DNA from 2 places in the Serinicoccus sp. CNJ-927 genome. Region 2 is predicted to be linked to the other one. Evidence: riboswitches for the same ligand, from Rfam matches in the RefSeq annotation. Region 2 holds a riboswitch; the other holds the start of a gene.

Region 1 (9,471 bases), on a different contig from region 2:
ACATACCCCCACTGGCGCAGCTCGACACTCGCGGCGGCTGGGGCCGTGCTGCTGGCCTCTCTGGCGGCCTGCAGCGGTGACGGCGGCGCTGCCACGCCCGCCGACGGCACCATCCAGGTGTCCGGTTCCTCCACCGTGGCGCCCATCACTGAGGAGATGGCCGACCTGGGGCGCTTCGAGATCCAGGTCGCCGCGGAGGGCACCGGTGACGGCTTCGACCGTTTCTGCGCGGGTGAGACGGCGATCAACGACGCGTCGACCGCGATCACCACCGAGCAGATCGCGGCCTGCGAGGACGAGGGAGTCGACTTCGTCGAGGTGCCGATCGCCCTGGACGCGCTGACCGTCATCCGGCACGAGGACAACACCTTCGCGACCGACCTCACGACGGAGGAGCTCCGGGCCATCTGGGAGCCGGACTCGCAGGTCCGCACGTGGCGCGACGTGCGCGACGACTGGCCGGAGCAGGAGATCGGGCTCTACGGTCGCCCGGAGGGGTCCGGCACCTTCGACTACTTCACGTATCGCACGAGCGGTGAGGCGGGCGCGATCCGCGACGACTACGAGGCCACCGACGACATGGCCGAGCTGACCGGCTGGGTCGCCGACGACCCGCAGGCGTTGGCCTTCCTCGGCGTCGGCAACTACCTCGCCGCCGACGGGGAGCAGCGCGACCAGATCACCAACGTCAGCATCGACGGCGTCGCCCCGACGCTGGAGAACGCCCAGTCCGGAGACTACGCCCCGTTCACCCGACCGCTGTTCCTCTACGTCTCCACCTCCGCGCTGGAGCAGGACGCGGAGGTCGGCGAGTTCGTGGACTACTACCTGGAGCGTCTGGACCAGGTGCTGCCGCTCGTCTACTTCTACCCGCTCTCCGACGAGGTCGCGGATCTCGCCGAGCAGAGGTGGGAGGCGCGGACCACGGGATCGGCCTTCGACGGGCAGCCGGTCGACGCCACGGCCCTCGCCGCGGCTCTCGAGGGCTGATCCGCACACCACCCGGCCGGCGCTCCTGGGCCGCCGCCGGTCGTCCCTGGCGTGTCGCGCTACCCCCCGACGCGCGCCGCGAGCGTGTCGATCGCCCGCACCCAGCCGCGGACCTGCTCCTGCGCGGAGAGCTCCCGCGCGGCCGCGTCTGAGGCCGCCTTGAAGTCCGCGACCTGCGCGTCGCTCAGCGCGTCGAGCGCGGCGGCGAGCGCCTCGCCGGTGAAATCGTCGAGCACCACCCCCAGCCGGTGGTGCCGCACCAGATCGGCCATCTCCGGGCTCGGCCCGATGATGATCCCCAACCGTGCCTGGACGAAGTCGAAGAACTTGTTGGGCAGGGTGAACCTGTAGTTGAAGTTGACCGGCGGCAGCACGAAGACGCCCAGGTCAGCAGCGGCGAGCGCGTCGCCCAGCTGCTCCGGCGGCACCGGGTCGTGGAAGCGGATCTGCGGCAGGTCGGCGCACGAGGCCCGCAGCTGCTCCAGATAGGTCGGGTCGTTGGGCATGAGGTAGAGGTCGAGGGTGACGTCGCGCTGGCAGGAGCGCACCGCGTCGACCATGACGTGCAGGCTGCGGCCCCGACGCGCGAGCCCGGAGTGCACCAGCCGCAGCGGTGCGCCGACCGGTGTCGGCGTGCGGTCGGCATACGGCGCGGCGTTGGGCACCACCGCGCAGGTGAGGCCGAACTCGCGACGGTACTCCCGCGCCAGCCAGCGCCCCACCGTGCTCGCCGAGTCGGCCTCGCGCCCGTGGCGACGCAGCAACCAGCGGTAGTACGGCGCGACGAAGAGCCGCCAGCGCCACGACTCCTCGCTCTGGCGGGACGCGTACTCGTGCAGATCCAGGTGCACCCCGCCGTAGGGCGCCAGCTCGAGCGCGAGCGGCAGGGTGTCGGCGTCGTTGGCGAGCACGACGTCGAACTTCGCCTGGTCGGCGAGCAACTCGGCCGCCGCGACGGTCACCGGCGCGCCGCGGTATGCCGTCTCGAACCGCCGCAACGCGAGGAGCCGGCGGTCCTTGTGCCAGTGGACCACGTGGTCGGGCAGGCGCAGGTGCTCGACGACGCCGTCCGGCGCCTCGCCGTAGCCGATCGTGGTCACGGCGTAGCGGTCGGCGAAGAGCCGGATCTGGCGCAGGACCCGCGCGTCGGATCGCAGCGGACTCCATGCCATGACGAGCAGCCGGGGCCGCGGATCCCGACTCATCCGCGCAGCACCCGCGCGTAGAGCCCGAGCAGTCGCTCCTCCTCGGCGGTCCAGGTGAGACCGTGCGCCGCGGCCCGGGCGGCCGCGGCATACGGCGTCGGGTCGGCCAGCACCTGCTCGATCGTGGCCGCCAGGTCGGCCGGGCTCTGCGCGGAGAAGATCTCGCCGACGCCCAGCTCGCGCACCAGCTCGGCGGTGTCCGGCAAATCGGCGGCCACGACCGGGATGCCCGCGTGGATCGACTCGAAAAGCTTGTTGGGCAGGCTGTAGCGGTAGCTCAGGCAGATGGGGCGGACGTAGACGACCGAGACATCCGCGTCGGCCAGCGCCGTCGAGACCTCGGGCGGGGCGACCGCTCCCACGAAGTGCACCCGAGCCTCGAGCCCGAGGTCGGTGATCCGGCGGCGCAGCGCGGCGAGATAGCCCACCTCGCCGTAGCCCAGCAGCACCAGGTGCACCTGCTCGCCCAGGTGGGTCATCGCCTCCAGCGTCTCCTCGATGCCGCGGGAGGTGGTGATCCGGCCGCCGTAGGCGATGACCTGCTGCTCCGGGCCGAGCCCGGCCAGCGCGCGCAGCCGGCCCTGCTCGCGGCCCGGTGCCCCGCCCACGGCCGGGCGCGGCACGTTGCGCACCAGGGTGGGCGTCTCCGGCAGGTCGTAGGTCTCCTGCAGCCAGGCGACGATCGACGGGCTGACGGTGATGACACCGGCCGCCTGTCGGAGGACCGTCGACTCGATCAGGGCCTCGACGTGCGGCGCGACCGGCCGGTCCTGGCGCACGTTGCGGTGCCGCCACAGCTCGTGGGCGTCGTAGACGAGGCGCGCCCCGGTGCGCTGCGCGATCCACCAGGAGGGGGCGAGGGTGTTGCCGTCGTTGGCGTGGACCACGTCGGGGTCGAAGTCGACCGCGTCGCGGGCGGCGTCCCACCAGTAGAGCCCGAGGCTGGCGGTCCGCCAGGTGCGCAGCCAGAGGTCGAAGAGGGGCTCGGGCAGCGGCGGCTGCGGCGGCTCCGACGGCGCGGCGCCAGGGGCGGCGGGGGTATGCCGCTCGCCCGTCGCGGGGGCCGAGGCGTCGGGTGCGTGGTCGTCGGGTGCGTGGTCGGTGGGCGCGGGCGTCCCTGGCGCCTTCGGCAGCGACGCGGGTGGCTCAGGCACCGGCTCGGGGGGCTGACGGCCGGTCACCCGGCGCGCCAGATCGAGCAGCCAGGGGGCCTGGCGCGCGAGCGCGAACTCGCGGGCACGGCATACCTCGATCGCGTCGCCCACGACCCCCGGGCCCTCGGGATAGCCGGCCCGCGCGACGGCGAAGATCCGGACCTGCGCACCGGCAGCCCGCAGGCTCTCGGCGGTCTTGATGACGCGGGAGTCGGCGTGGGCGTCGTTGTAGACGAGCAGCGCGACGCGCGGAGCCCGGCCCTCGACCGATGGCAGACGGGGTCCTTGGGGGCTCACGAGTCCTTCCTCTCGTCCGCGAGGCCGGCGAGCGCCGCCTGCACGGCGAAGTCGGGAGCCTGCGCGACGACCTCGTCGAAGGTGCCGGTGGCGACCAGCTCGGCGCGGTCCATGAAGCAGACCTGCTCGCTGTGCCGGATGGTCGCCAGCCGGTGCGCTACGACGATGACGGACACCTGGCCGTGCAGCTCGCGGATGGCCGAGGTCACCGCCCGCTCGGTGGAGGTGTCGAGCGCCGAGGTGGCCTCGTCCATGACGAGCACGAGCGGGTCGGTGTAGAGGGCGCGCGCGACCCCGAGCCGTTGGCGCTGCCCCCCGGACAGGGCCAGCCCGCGCTCCCCCACGGGCGCGTGGATGCCGTCGGGCCGGGCCTCGACGACCTCCAGCAGCTGCGCCCGCTCCAGGGCGCGGCGGACGCGGTCCTCGTCGATGCCGTCGTCGTCCCAGGAGAGCGCGACGTTGCGCGCGACCGAGGCGTCGAAGAGCGCGACGTCCTGCGGCACGTAGCCCACGCGGGACCGCCAGGCCTTGAGGACGTCCGGCAGCGGCTGCTCGTCGACGAGGATCTGCCCGGAGTCCGGCTGCAGCAGGCCGAGGACGAGGTCGACGAGGGTCGACTTGCCCGAGCCGGACGCCCCGACGAGCGCGAGGGTCTCGCCGAACCGCAGGGTGAGGGAGACGTCGCGCACGGCCGCCTCCGCGGCGTCCGGATAGCTGAACGTCACGCCGTCCAGGCGCAACGTGCGCGCGTCGTCCGGCAGCGGCGCGTTGCCTCCCGTCCGGTCCGCCTCGGCATACCGGCGGCCACGGTCGATCTCCTCCAGGACCTGGGTCGCGAACGGGATGTTGGCAGCCGTCTGCCCCATGATCGTCTGGAAGCGGGTCAGCGAGGGCACGAGCCGGAAGCCGGCCACCCCGAAGAGCGCGATGGCGGTGAACGCGCCGGGCACCCCGTCCTGCAGCCACCCGATCGCGCCGCCCAGCACCAGACCGCCGATGAGCGCTGACTCGAGGACGTAGCGCGGGACGGCACCGAGGAAGGTCTGGTTGGCTCGCGCCTGCGAGGCGCGGCGCCGGGCCCGGAGCACGACGGTGGCGACCTCCTGCGACTTGTCCCGGAGCGTGACCTCCTTGAGCGAGTGCACCATCTCGGTCACGAGGCGCACCGCGCGGGCGGAGTAGTTGCGGTTGTCCTTGCCGGCCTGCACCGCCCGCCGCAGCACGACGCGGTAGAGCGCGAAGGCCACGAGGCCGAAGTAGAGGATCGTGGCCGTCGCGAGCACCGGCTGGGCCACGAGGAGCACCACGAGCACGGCGAGGAAGGTGAAGACCTCACCCGAGAGCTGGCAGAACGGGATGATGACCCCGGCCACCGTCGCCCCGACCCCGACGTCGGTGGAGCGGACCAGGTCGGTGGAGTTGCGGCGCAGCCGCTCGGCCCACGGTGCACGGAAGGTGGTCTCCAGCAGCTGGGCACCGAGGGCCTGCTCAAAGCGCGCGAACCGCCGCGTCGCCCACCACTGCAGCAGGATCGCGAAGACCGACTTGGTGATGATCAGTCCGCCGACGACGAGCAGCACGATCCCGAACTCGACCGGCTCGGACAGCTCGATGCCCAGGACCGGGAGCGTCGCGCTGCGCTGGGTGAGCATGGGGGTGAGCACGACCGCGAGCAGGCCGAGGGCCGCGACGTCGAGGACGGCGAGCAGGCTCTGCAGCACCGCGAAGCCGATGATGAAGCGGCTGGTGCCGGGGGGCAGGACCGTCAGGAGCTGGCGGACGGTGCGCCACAGAGCGAGCATCGCCGTCCAGCGTAGCCGTGACCTGGGCTGTCGCCGGGGCACCGCACCGCAGCCCGCTTCCGATGGCCCGTGGCGCCCCGGTGATCTATTTGGTCGTTCGTCCAATTTTTGGTACGCTCGCGACATGACCGCTGACGGACGAGCTGCCCGGGGCGAGCGCACCCGGGAGGCCCTGCTCGAGGCGGCCGCGGCCCTCATCGCCGAGGAGGGCTGGGGCCGGGTCAGCGTGCGCTCGGTCGCGGAGCGGGCCCAGGTGCGGCCCGGAGTCGTGCATTACCACTTCTCCTCGGCCGAGGAGCTGCGCCGGCACGCCGCCACCGCCTCGCTGCGGCTGTCTCTGGCGTCCTTCGCCGCCGCCCTCCCCGATCTGGAGCCGGGGCTGCTGGCCTACGGCGCGACGGTCGACTCCCCCGACTTCACCCGTGACCCCTCGTCGATGCTGGTCGCCGAGACCTATCTCGCCGCTGTCCGCGACCCGGAGGTCGCCGGATTGGTCAGACAGATCGTCCGGGAGCTGCGCGCGCTCCTCGAGGAGCGGCTGCGCGACGTCGGACACCCGCCTGCTGCGGCGCGGAGCCGGGCCGCGGCCCTGGTCGCCGGGATCGAGGGCCTCGTGCTCCACCGGAGCGTGGACCCGGACTTCCCCGTGGCCGAGGCCATGGCACACCTCGTCGAGCTCACCAGGAAGGACTCCCGATGAGAGCTGTGGTCAGTGGAGCGGGCATCAGCGGGCTCGCCGTGGCACACGCGCTGACGTCGCTGGGCTGGCAGGTCGACCTCGTCGAGGTGGCGCCCGGGCCGCGCACCGAGGGCTACACCCTGGATCTGTTCGGGCCCGGGTATGCCGCCGCCGAGGAGCTCGGCGTACTCGACGCGATCAGCGCCCGCGGCCGCGTCTATCGCGCGGCCCGCTTCGTGCAGGCCACCGGCCGCTCGAGCGGCGAGCTGCCGTTGGCGGCCTTCGCCGAGCTGCAGGGTGGTCGCTTCCTGTCGATCACCCGCGGCGGCCTCGAGGAGGCGCTGCGCTCCACCCTCCCCGAGGGGGCCCGGGTGCACTTCGGGCGCACCGTCGCGGACGTCGCGGAGATGGCGGACCTCAGGGACCAGGAGGATGTGGCGCGGGTCCGGTTGGACGACGGCACCGAGCTCGACGCCGACCTGGTGCTCATCTGCGAGGGACTGCACTCACCCACCCGGGCGCAGCTCTTCCCCGATGCCGCGGTCCGCCACCTCGGATTCCTCACCGGCGCCTTCAGCACCGAGGCACCCGAGGTCTCCGAGCGGCTCGGCCTGACGGTGGAGATGAGCGACACGATCGGTCGCCAGGTGGGCACCTACGCCATGGACGACGAGCTGGTGTCCACCTTCACGCTGGCCAGGGGCACCGAGCTGCCCGCGGACCGCGTCGACTGGTTGCGCGAACAGCTCGTCGGGGCCGGTCCCGCGGCAGAGGCACTGATCGCGCGCGTGCCGGAGGACGACGTCTTCGTCGACGTGGTGGCCCAGGCCATCGCTCCGCGGTGGCGGCACGGGCGGGTGCTGCTCATGGGTGATGCCGCGCACGCCGTGTCGCTCATCGCCGGTCAGGGGGCCTCGCTGGCCATCGCCGGTGCGCACGCGCTCGGGCAGGAGCTGGCGACCCTGACCCGGCCCGTGACCGCAGTCACCCTGACCCAGGCGCTCGACCGCTACGAGACGCGCTGGCGCGCGCAGGTCGAGCCCGTGCAGGACCGTGCTCGCCAGGGCGCCTCCAGCTTCGTCCCCACGGGCCGGAGCGCCCTTGTGCTGCGTCGGCTGGTGGTGCGGGCGACCCGGCTGCCCCTCGTCGCCCGACTGGTGGCGCGCAGCATCGGCGGGGCACCCACGCACTGACGAACCCGGCGCGAGCGGGGGTCGCGACGCGAGCGGGTGCCGCGACGCGAACGGGGCCGCGACGGCGGCGACAGGCGAGATGGCCCGGGACGGGTCCGCCCCGGGCGGGTCTCGGCATACCTCTGCGCTAGGGTCGAGGGCGACGCGGGGTGCCGCACGTGCGGCTGAGATCACACCCGTCGAACCTGATCTAGCTCGTACTAGCGAAGGGATCGTCATGAGCCAGACGCCCGTCTCCCCCGACCGCCTCGCCGCCTGCTGGGCGGAGGTGCGGACCCAGAGCCCGCTGACCCAGTGCCTCACCAACATCGTGGTCGCGCCGTTCACCGCCAACGTGCTGCTCGCCGCGGGCGCCGCGCCGGCGATGGTCGACAACCCGCACGAGGCCGGTGACTTCGCCCGGGTGGCCGGCGGGGTGCTGGTGAACCTGGGGACGCCCTACGACGACACGTCGCAGGCGATGCGCGCCGCCGTCCGGGGCGCGCGCGAGGTCGCCACCCCGTGGGTGCTCGACCCGGTCGCCGCCGGGCTGGCCTGGCGCACGAGCCTCGCCCGCGAGCTGCTCGAGACCGCCGCCCCGGCGATCATCCGGGGCAACGCCTCGGAGATCCTGGCGCTCGGCGGCGGGGCCGGAGGCCGCGGGGTCGACGCCACGCACAGCACGGACGACAGCGTCGAGACGGCCCGGTCCCTGGCGCGGAGCCACGGGTGCGCGGTGGCCGTCAGCGGGCCGGTGGACCGGCTCACCGACGGCACCCGCTCGGTCGAGGTGCACAACGGTGACGCACTCATGACCCGGGTCACCGGGGTCGGCTGCGCGCTCGGCGCCCTCATGGCGGCCGCGGCGGCGGTCGAGCCAGACCCGCTGCTCGCGGCGACGACCGCCACGGCAGCGCTGACGGTGGCCGCGGACGGTGCCGCCGCCGCGTCGGCCGGGCCGGGGAGCTTCGCGGTGGCGCTGCTGGACGAACTCGCCGTGCTCGAGGCGGACACGCTGGCTGAGCGGGTGCGGCTGGCATGAGCCGCGCCCCGCTCGACCTCAGCCTCTACCTCGTGACCGACACGGGTATGACGCGGCGCCACGGCCTCTCCACGACCATCCGGGCCGCCGTGGCGGGTGGCGCGACGGTGGTCCAGCTGCGCGACCCGGACGCCTCGGACGAGGAGTTCGTCGCGCTCGGGCTGCTCGCCCGCCGCGCGCTCGACGGCGCGAGGTCTGCCGCCCCCCTCATCGTCAACGACCGCGTCCACCTCGCGGAGCGCATCGGCGCCGACGGTGCCCACGTCGGCCAGTCCGACCTCGCTCCCGAGGCGGCGCGCGCGATGCTCGGCGACACGGCATACCTCGGGCTGTCGTGCACGTCCGCGGAGCAGGTGCGGGCCGCCGCCGAGCTGCCGGCGGGCACGGTGGACTACCTCGGGCTGGGACCGGTGTGGGCGACGCCCAGCAAGGTCGACCACGCCACGCCGGTCGGGGTCGACGGCCTCGCCGAGCTGGTGGCCGCCGCGACGCTGCCGTCCGTGGCCATCGGCGGCATCGACGCCGCCCGGGCCGCGGCGGTCCTGGCGACCGGGGTGGACGGGTTGGCGGTGGTCAGCGGGATCTGCTCGGCCGACGACCCGCAGGTGGCTGCCCGCGACCTGGCAGACCAGGTGGGAGCCGCGCGATGACGACGATCGTGCTGACCGTGGCCGGGTCGGACCCCTCCGGTGGCGCGGGCATCCAGGCCGACCTCAAGACCTTCGCGGCGCTGGGGGCCTACGGCTGCGCGGTCCTGACCTCGCTCACCGCGCAGAGCACGCAGGGCGTGACCGGGGTGCTCCCCGTGCCGGCCGCCTTCGTGCGGGAGCAGGTGGAGACCCTGGTGGCGGACCTGGACGTCGCTGCGACCAAGATCGGCATGCTCGGCACCGCGGAGGTGGCGCGCACCGTGGGCGACCTGTGCCGGTCGGGTTCGTTGCCGCGCGTGGTGCTCGACCCGGTCATGGTCTCGACCGCGGGCTCCCGTCTGCTCGACGAGGACGCGATCGAGGAGGTGCGCTCGATGCTGCCGCACGTGGCCGCGATCACCCCGAACCTCCCCGAGGCGGCCGTGCTCCTCGGCCTCGACCCGGAGGCCCAGGCGGGTGACGTGGCGACGATGCGCGACC
Region 2 (9,471 bases):
GTGCGCTCGACCCGGCGCGAGGGTGAGGCCCGGTGGGAGGGGGCACCGGCGCCCACCCTCGGCCTCCCCGGCCGCTGGGTGGAGCCGGTGCCCGCCGACGTGGTCGTCGAGCACTGGCGGCAGCGGCACCCCTGAGCGTGGCGGGCTCGGATCGCCCGGTGCCGGGGGCGTGCTCGGGGCGTGCCGGCGCCGGGGGCCGTGCCGGTGAGCAGCGACCCGCACGGTCAGGCGCGGCCGGGCGCCGTCCCACGCAGCCGCTGCAGGAGCTCGCGCAGCACCTGCACGGTCTCGTGGTGGTCGGCGACGGGCCGGGCCTGGACCCCGAGCCGCAGCACGGGGTAGTCGTTGCCCAGCGGGTCCAGCCGGTCGCCGACGAAGAGCACCTCGCGAGGGTCGGCGCCGACCTCGCGGGCGAAGCGACCGACGCCGTAGGCCTTGTCGACCCCACGCTCGGTGAGGTCGACCGAGGTCGAGCCCCCGACGCGGACCTCGAGGTCGGGCAGCCGCTGCGCCAGGTGACGGGCGAGCAGGCCGCGGCGGGCGCCGTCGGGGTCCCACGCCTGCTTGTCGGCGATGGCGGCCTGCTGCCCCAGCGCCGAGAAGGTCACCTGCGACCCCCTGTCCTCGATGCGTGCCCCTGTCACGCGGTCCTCGGGCTCCCACAACCCGAGCTCGCGCGCCGTCTCCTCCACGACGTGCACGGCCCGACGCCGCCGGGCGGGGTCCAGCTCACGGCTCTCGACCAGGACCCAGTCCGCCGCCCCGGCGGCGCGACGGTAGTACCTCGTCCCACAGGTCGGCATGAGGTGCAGACCGCCCCAGCCGGTGGCCGGGGTCGGCAGCCGGGCCAGCAGCTGCTCGCGGAACTGCTCGAAGCTGCCGCCGGAGATCACGCAGACCGGCACCACCGCGGTCAGCTCGCTGAGCGCGGTGGCGGTGACCTCGGGGACGGGCGACTTGGAGGGGGCGAGGGTGTCGTCGAGGTCGAAGGCCACGGCCCGTACGGCCGGCGACCCCGAGCCGCTCACCCGGTGGCGATGTCGGCCCACTCCCGCAGCCAGGTCTCTCGCTCGGCCTCGATCTGCCCGGGGGCGACCACGATCGGGTCCTCGGCGACCTGCGCCCACTGGGCCCACAGCTCGGGCAGCTCGACCTCGTCGTCGACGGGAAAGACATACATCGCGTCGGGGATGGCCGCCTGCACCGCCGGGCTGACCAGCCAGTCGACGACCGCCTGCGCACCCTCGGGGTTGTCCGTGCCGGCGAGGACACCGGCATACTCCACCTGGCGGAAGCAGGTGTCGAGCAGTGCCCGGGTGGTCGGCTCGACGCCACCCTCGGGGATGGTGAAGGGTGGGCTCGAGGCATACGACAGCACGATCGGGCGGTCGCCGTCGCCGCCGCCGGCGGTGAAGTCGACCGTGTAGGCGTCGGTCCAGCCGCTCGTGACCTTGGTCCCGTTGGCCATGAGGTCGCTCCAGTAGCCCTGCCACTCCCCCGGGCCGAACTCGCCGATCGTCGCCAGCAGGAAGGCCATGCCCGGGCTGGAGGTGCTCGCGCCCGGGGTGACGAAGAGGTCCTCGTACTGCTCCTCGGTCAGGTCGGTCAGCGTCTCCGGCGGCTCGATGCCCTCGTTCGCGAACCACGCGGTGTCGATGTTGACGCAGACGTCGCCGTAGTCGACGGGGGTGAGGTATGCCTGGCCCCCCTCGGTGAGGTCGTGCTCGGTGGCCGACTCCGGCAGCGCGTCGGGCCGGTAGGCCTGCAGCGCCTCGGCCGCGACGACCCGGCTGGCGAAGGTGGTGTCGATGCCGAAGACGACGTCGGCGGTGGGATTGCCGGCGGTCAGCACGACCTGGTTGGCCATTTGCCCGGCGTCGCCGGCCAGCTGGATCTCCAGGTCGTAGCCGGTGTCGGCCTCGAAGGCGGAGACCAGGTCATCCGGCAGCGTGAACGAGTCGTGGGCGGCTAGCACCACGGTGCCGGTGTCGGCCGGGGTGGGCGCCGCAGCGGTCTCGTCCCCGGCGTCGGCGGTGCCGGTCGGGCCCGGGTCGGCCGCCTCGGTGCTCCCGGTGGGCTCGTCCTCCCCGCCCCCGCCGCCGGTGAGCGTGCAGGAGGCCAGGGTCACGGTGGTGGCCGCAAGGACCAGGGTGGAGGTGATCCGTCGGCTGCGTGTGCGTGTCGTTGACGCGGTCATGGCGATGCTCCTCATCGACTTCCTTCGCCGGTGCTAGCCGGTGCAGGTTCGAGGGTCTGCGGCGGGTGCCGCACTCTCAGCGCTCGGGCGCTCCCCTGTCGTGGTCGTCGCCGACACTATCACCGTCGTCCCGGTCGTCCCCGTCCCTGCCTTCCCCGCTGTCCCCCTGCTCCCCGCCGTCCCCGTGCTCCTCGTCGCGCTCCGGAGGACCGAGCACCACGTCCATACCGCGCAGCGTGCCCCGGGCACTGCCGAAGAAGACGGCCAGGGCGGCGACGGCGAGCAGGATCCACAGGAGGAGGACGGCCCAGGCCGGCAGCTTGAACGGCATGGCTCGGCGGTCTACCTCTCCGGTGGGGACGCTGGGTCGGGGGCGAAGAAGCCCACCCCCGGCAACGCCGCCAGGGGATGAAAGCGCTTACACGATAGCAAGAAAGCCGCGAGAGGCGAGTTCACCCCACAGGGTGAGTCCGGTGGTCGTGTGGCAGGATTCGGGTCATGGGTAATCTCGTCGCCAAAGCCATGACCGTCGGCGCCGTCCTGGCGGCCAGCTCCATCGCGCGCAAGGTCACCGACGGCACCTGGAAGTTCGTCACGGGCAACGACTCCCCGACCAACCCGGAGGACCCGGACATCGACTTCAAGGAGGCCGTGGCCTTCGCGGTGCTCTCCGGCGCGCTGGTCGGGCTGGCGCGGATGCTGGCCAACCGGGAGTCGACCAAGGTGATCGCCAAGGCGAGCGGCAAGAGCCCCGAGCAGATCGCCGACGAGACGAACTGACCGGAAGGTCAAGAATTCGTCAAGGGGAAAAGCCGCCCCTCCAGCGCGTGATTGCGTGACCTGACGCGCATTCTCGGCACATTTCTGACCTGCGGTCTTGCGTTTCCGGCGAGCACGGGCCATTCTTGTCTCTGCCCATTTCTCGCCCGCCGATCCTTCTCCCTCCAGGACGCACGTGAGCCCACGTCCCCGCCGCATCCCGGATGCGCTCAAACGCGTGCTCTGGGCGCTCGGGGACGGCGCCGTCTGGGCGCTGGCGATCATCGCCATGACGTGGATCCGGTTCCAGTACGACCTGAGTCGCGCCTTCGTCACCGACACGTGGATCGTCGCCGGTGCCGCCGCGGCCATCCACCTCACGCTCGGCATGCTGTTCGGGCCCTACCTCATCAAGCACATCCGCGGGTCCTTCGAGGAGGTCACGGCGGTCTGCCGGGCCGCCCTCCTCACCGCCCTGGTGCTGAGCGTGTGGGCGATCTGGCTGCAGCCCTACGTCGTGCCGCGCTCGGTGCCCACGGTGGGTGCCGCGGTGGCGATGTCCCTCATGCTGGCCTCGCGCTTCGTGGTGCGCTCCTACCGCGCCCGGGCCGCGGTGCGCCGGGAGGTCGACCACAACGCGATCATCTACGGCGCCGGCGTGCTCGGTCGCCGCCTGGTCGCCAACATGCTGCAGGACGACACCTCGCCGTTCCGCCCCGTGGCCTTCCTCGACGACGACCGCAGCAAGCGCAAGCTGCGGATCGACGGGATCCGGGTGCGCGGCGGCTTGAATGCCATCGCCAAGGTGGCCCAGAAGTACGAGGCGACGCACCTCATCGTGGCGATCCCGCGCGCCGAGGCGACCCTGATGCGAGCGGTCAACGACCTGGCTGGTCAGACGGGGCTCACGGTCAAGGTGCTGCCCAACCTCGACCGGCTGCTGGACGCCGACCCGCACGCCGACGACCTGCGCGACATCGACCTCGAGGACCTCCTGGGGCGTCGGCGCACCGAGCTGGACCAGGCCGCCATCGCCGACCACCTCACCGGCAAGGTCGTGCTGGTGACCGGCGCCGGCGGCTCGATCGGGTCCGAGCTGTGCCGCCAGATCTCCCGCTTCCACCCACGTCGGCTCATCGTGCTGGACCGCGACGAGTCCGCCCTGCACGCGGTGCAGCTCTCGGTCACCGGCCGCGGGCTGCTGCAGAGCGAGGACCTGGTCCTGTGCGACATCTCCGACGCCGCCATGGTGGACCGCGCCTTCGCCCAGCACCGCCCCGACGTCGTCTTCCACGCCGCCGCGCTCAAGCACCTCCCCCTGCTGCAGCGCTTCCCGCTCGAGGCCTGGCGGGTCAACATCACCGGCACCCTCAACGTGCTGCGCGCCTGCGCGGCCCACGGCGTGGGCACCTTCGTCAACATCAGCACCGACAAGGCGGCCAACCCCACCTCCGTCCTGGGCTTCACCAAGCGGGTCACCGAGCGGCTCACGGCGCACTTCGCCTTCAGCCAGCCGGGCCGCTACGTCTCGGTCCGCTTCGGCAACGTCCTCGGCTCCCGCGGCTCGGTCATCCCGATCTTCACCGAGCAGATCGAGCGCGGCGGGCCAGTCACCGTGACCCACCCGGACGTGGAGCGCTTCTTCATGCTCATCCCGGAGGCCTGCCAGCTCGTCATGCAGGCAGCCTCGCTGGGCTCGGACGGCGACGTCCTCGTGCTCGACATGGGGGTCCCGGTCCGGATCGACGACATGGCGCGCACGCTCATCGCCATGTCGGGCCGACGCGACGTGGCGATCGAGTACACCGGGCTCCGCCCCGGGGAGAAGCTGACCGAGGACCTCTTCGGCCTGGACGAGGAGCACCAGACGCGGCACCATCTGCTCTGGTCCGTCCGGGTGCCGGGCCTGGACCCGGACGAGGTGCCCTCGGGCCGCCTGTCCAGCACACCGGAGCTCATCGCCTGGCTCCGGGACCGCTCCGACCCGAGCGAGAGCGTGCTGCACCCGGCATGAGCGCAGGTGTCCTCGCGGCCCTCGTGCTCGGCGCGGCGGTCCTGACCGTGGCGGCTGCCCCGGCCCTGGCGCCCCTGCTCCGGTCCTGGGGCCTGGTCGACGTCCCGAACCACCGCTCGTCGCACCAGACACCGACGTTGCGCGGCGGCGGGCTGGCACCGCTGGCCGGGGTGCTCCTGACCGCCGTGGCGGCGTCGGCCTTCGGCGTGGCCGGCCTGCCCTGGACCGCCCTCGGCGCCTGCGCCGCCACCGCGCTCCTCGGCGTGCTCGTGGACCTGCGGGACGTCTCGCCGCTGGTGCGAATCGTGGCCCTGCTCCTGCTCGGCGCGGTGCTCGGGTCCGTCGTCGGCAGCGTCGGGACTGCCCTGCTCGCCGCGCTCGCGCTCCCCGTGGTCGTGACCGTCGTCAACTTCATGGACGGGATCAACGGGATCACGGCACTCACCGCAGCGGCCTGGGGACTCATCGCCCTCCTGGGCGGCGTGGCCCCGGCGGCGGTGGCGCTCGGCGCGCTCACGCTGGGGGCGGGGCTCGGCTTCCTGCCGTGGAACCTCCCCCGCGCGCGCATGTTCCTCGGCGACTGCGGCAGCTACCTCGTCGGCGCGCTGCTCACCGCCGGCATCGTCCTGGAGCAGGCCGGCGGCGGCCGGCCGCTTCTCCTCGCCGCCCCGCTGCTCCCCTACCTGGTCGACACCGGGGTGACGCTGGTCCGCCGCGCCGCGCGCGGGGAGCGGCTCGTCGACGCCCACCGCGAGCATCTCTACCAGCGGCTGTCGCGCCGACCCGGCTGGGGGCATACCCCGGTCGCCGGGCTCTGGGCCGCCGCGGCTCTGCTGGTCGCCGGGATCTGGTGGCTGATCCGGCACAATGGTGCGACGTGAGCGGTTCGTCGAGGGTGCGGTCCACCGGGCTGGGCGTGGTGGTCATCCTGACCAACGTGCTCATCGTCGCCCTGGTGGCGATCGGCTTCTCCGAGCGCGGCTTTACCGGGTGGTGGGACACGCTGCGCGGTGACTGGTCCCCGCCGCAGGTGACCGACCCCTACGCCGAGGACGAGGCGCCGACCACGGCGCCCCCGACCGAGGACGACACCGATGCGGCGACCACGGCCCCGTCCACGACCGCCGAGACCACGGCCGAGCCGGAGCCGCCCTCGGTGCAGGAGCGCTACACCGACGGCGAGGACCTCGAGGTGCTGGTGCTGGGCGACCGGACGGGCACCCACGAGAACGACTGGGTGGCGGCGTGGGCGCGGCAGCTCACGAGGCAGCGCGAGGTCTACCTCACCAGCACCCAGGAGGCCGACCCGACCCGCTACGGCGACACCGCCAGCGTGGGCGGCGACGGCGCCACCGTCACCATCGACAACGCCAGCCTGGTCGAGGGCACCCCGGAGTATGCCGCGGCCCGGCTCGACCTCTTCGTGCGTGACGACCCGGACCTCGTGCTCGTGAGCTTCGGCCGGGCCAACACGCCGGAGGACCTGCCCGAGCAGCTCGGCGCGCTGCAGGAGGAGCTGGAGGAGGCGCTGCCGGGCGCGGAGGTGCGCTTCGTCGTGCAGCCGCCGCGTCGCGACGGGCAGCCACAGGTGACCGAGGCGGTGCGGGACTGGGCCGACGACGCCGACGCGGAGATCGTCGATGTCGCCCGGGTCTTCGAGGACGAGGAGATCGTCGACCTCACGGTGTCCGGCCGCGACCCCCTCAGCGTCAACATCTTCGGCGGGCAGCGGTGGGCCGAGATCGTCCAGCAGGAGGTCTTCGGCGAGCCCGCCGGCGAGGGCGAGGGCGAGAGTGCTGCTGCCGACGAGGGTGCGGGTGCGCCGGCGCCGGCCGATCCCGGCGCCACCGGGGACGAGGGAGCCGGCGCCGAGCCGCCACCTGTGGAGCCCACCGCCGCACCGGTGCTGCCCACGCAGCCACCCGTCCAGCCGACGAGCGACCCGGCCCCCTGGCAGCCCCCGGTCGTGCCCGTGGCAGCCACCGCCCGCCCCCGAGCCCACGGTCCCGCAGCCGACCGACCCGGCTCCCCCGCCGACGACCGCGCCGGAGCCGACAAACCCCGGGCCGACCGATCCCGCACCGACCGGCCCCGAGCCCACGGAGCCGGACCCGACGGAGCCCGAGCCCACCGACGGGCTGGCCGGGTCAGGCCTCGAGGACGCCTGAGCCGACGTATGCGGATCCTGCTGCTGACGCACTACTACCCCCCGGAGACGGGCCCGCCGCAGCTGCGGTGGTCCGCGCTGGTCCGCGACCTCGTCGGCGCCGGCCACGAGGTGGACGTCATCACCCCGGCCCCGCACTACCCGAGCGGCCAGCTGCTGCCCGGCGAGGACCCCGCCCAGGTCGGCCACCGGCATACCGGTGAGTACGGGGAGACGGTGCACCGGGTGCCGTTCCGCCCCTCGACCGGCACGGCCCTGTCGTTGCTGCTCGACCAGGGCGTGACCGCGGCGCACACGGTGCTCACCGGGTGGCGCCGGCGGGCGGAGCTGCGCCCGGACGTCGTCATCGCGACGGTGCCGGGCATCCCGACCGCGGCGGCGGGCCGTGCGGTCGCCACGCTGCTGCGCGCGCCCCTGGTGCTCGAGATGCGCGACGCCTGGCCAGACATCCTCGGCGGCGTCGGCGACCCGTCCGCGCCCCTGGTCCGCCGCGCGGTCCGGGGTGCGGTGCTCGGCGCCGCCCGCACCGGGGTCACCGTGCTGCAGCGCTCGGCCGACCTCGTCGTCACCACGACCGACAGCTTCGGCGCGGCGCTGCGCGAGCGCGGGGTCGCCCGGGTGGTCACGGTGCGCAACGCCCACCACGAGCTGCCCGGTGAGCCCTAGCGGCGACCCGCCCGCGCGCGCTCCCGCCAGCTGCGCGTGATCTACGTCGGCACGGTCGGCCGGGCGCAGGGCCTGGAGACATCCGTGCGGGCGGCGCACCTCGCCCGGCAGGCGGGCGTGGACGTCGTCCTGCGCGTGGTCGGGACCGGGGCCCGGTTCGCCCCGGTCCGGCACCTGGTGCGCGAGCTGCAGGCCCCGGTCGAGCTCGTCGGCCCGGTCCCCCGCGAGGAGGTGGCCGAGCACTACGCGTGGTGCGACACCTTCCTCATGAGCCTGCGCGACTGGCCGGGCCTGTGCCGGACCGTCCCGTCCAAGCTCTACGAGGCGCTTGCCCTGGGGTTGCACGTCTCGGCGTCCGTCGCCGGGGAGGCCGCCGAGATCGTGGAGCGCACCGGCGCGGGCTTCGCCGTGCCGCCGGAGGACGCCGAGGCGCTGGCGGCTGCCTGGCAGGAGCTCGCGGCGCGGGGGCCCTCCCCCGACCGGCCGCGGATGCGTGCGTGGCTGGAGGAGCACGCGACGGAGTCCGGCGCGTCGGCCCGGCTGATGGAGGCGCTGGCGTCGCTGACCCGGCAGCGGGTTCCGGCATGAGGCCGCTGCACCTGTGGCGCCGCGCCCGGCACCTCGGCGCCGCGGGCGTGACCCTCGTCGCCATGGCCGCGGACGACCCGGCCTGGCTGACGGTGCAGGCGGGCCGACGCATCCCCCACCGGCTGCGCGGCGCGGTGGGCCGGCTCGCGACGCGCGGCGACAGCCCGGCTGCGCACGCGGTGTGGGGCGAGCTCCTGCTCGACCGGCCGGAGCGGGCCCGGGAGCGGCTGGCCCGGCAGCGCAGGTCCGGGCCGCTCTCGCGCGCGCTCGCTGTGCACGCGGGCGCGGAGCCGACCGGTGACGCCGCCGGTGGCGCGTTGGCTCGATGGTCCTGGCTCGTGGGCGACCTGGAGCGGACGCAGGCGCTGGTGGACTCGGGCCGGGTGCCGGAGCGCCTCGCCGCGAAGCTGTCCGGTGACGTCGAGGCGCTGCGCCCCGGGCCGCGCCCGGTCCCCTCCGCGCCGCCACGCGACTGGGCGTCGCGGGGTGAGGAGCACCGGGTGGTCCACGTGCTCACCAACTCGTTGCCGTGGACGCGCTCGGGGTATACCCATCGCACGCAGGCGGTGCTGCGCGCCCAGCAGGAGGCCGGGATCGAGGTCACCGCCGTGACGCGGCCGGCCTACCCGGTGTCCATCGGGCGGGTCCTCAGCGACGACGTGGACCTCGTCGACGGGGTGGCCTACCGCCGGGTCGTGCCGACGCTGCTCCCACCCGGCGAGGCGGGTCGCATCGACACCTGGGCCACGGAGCTGGTCCGTGTCGCCCGGGAGCACCGGGCCACCCACCTGCACTCGACCACGCACTACCCCAACGCGCTGGCCGCCCAGGCCGCGGCCCGCGCGCTCGACCTGCCCTGGGTGCACGAGGTGCGCGGCCAGCTGGAGCGCACCTGGGCCTCGGCACGGCGTCGCGCCGGTGACCCTGCGCCCTACGCGAGCAGCAGGTTCGTCGCGTGGCGCGCCCGGGAGGCCGAGCTGGCGGCCGCCGCCGACCACGTCGTGACCATCAGCGAGACCATGCGCGCCGACCTCGTCCGGCGGGGCGTCGAGCCGGGCCGGGTGAGCGTCGTCCCCAACG

What was found. A riboswitch is a leader RNA that binds a small molecule or an ion and turns the genes downstream of it on or off. The one in region 2 is predicted to bind thiamine pyrophosphate.
Region 1: it holds a riboswitch for thiamine pyrophosphate, as region 2 does, so the genes downstream of both, thiM (hydroxyethylthiazole kinase) here and BJF86_RS08145 (thiamine ABC transporter substrate binding subunit) in region 2, are expected to answer to the same signal.

Annotation. Positions count from the first base shown of each region.
Region 1 covers NZ_MKKF01000052.1:57,806-67,276, forward strand. Annotated here, with positions in the region: gene BJF86_RS16395 (PstS family phosphate ABC transporter substrate-binding protein) at 1-990, shown strand, start outside; gene BJF86_RS16400 (glycosyltransferase) at 1,050-2,162, opposite strand; gene BJF86_RS18060 (glycosyltransferase) at 2,192-3,646, opposite strand; gene BJF86_RS16410 (ABC transporter ATP-binding protein) at 3,643-5,448, opposite strand; gene BJF86_RS17750 (TetR/AcrR family transcriptional regulator) at 5,573-6,148, shown strand; gene BJF86_RS16420 (FAD-dependent monooxygenase) at 6,145-7,320, shown strand; TPP riboswitch at 7,456-7,550, shown strand; gene thiM (hydroxyethylthiazole kinase) at 7,538-8,341, shown strand; gene thiE (thiamine phosphate synthase) at 8,338-8,991, shown strand; gene thiD (bifunctional hydroxymethylpyrimidine kinase/phosphomethylpyrimidine kinase) at 8,988-9,471, shown strand, end outside.
Region 2 covers NZ_MKKF01000022.1:143,304-152,774, reverse strand. Annotated here, with positions in the region: gene BJF86_RS08155 (glycosyltransferase) at 1-135, shown strand, start outside; gene BJF86_RS08150 (HAD-IIB family hydrolase) at 225-1,028, opposite strand; gene BJF86_RS08145 (thiamine ABC transporter substrate binding subunit) at 1,025-2,197, opposite strand; TPP riboswitch at 2,200-2,304, opposite strand; gene BJF86_RS17930 (hypothetical protein) at 2,274-2,528, opposite strand; gene BJF86_RS08140 (DUF4235 domain-containing protein) at 2,696-2,977, shown strand; gene BJF86_RS08135 (polysaccharide biosynthesis protein) at 3,153-4,970, shown strand; gene BJF86_RS08130 (hypothetical protein) at 4,967-5,851, shown strand; gene BJF86_RS16930 (glycosyltransferase) at 5,848-7,803, shown strand; partial or broken gene BJF86_RS16925 (glycosyltransferase) at 7,831-8,391, shown strand; gene BJF86_RS08120 (glycosyltransferase family 4 protein) at 8,388-9,471, shown strand, end outside.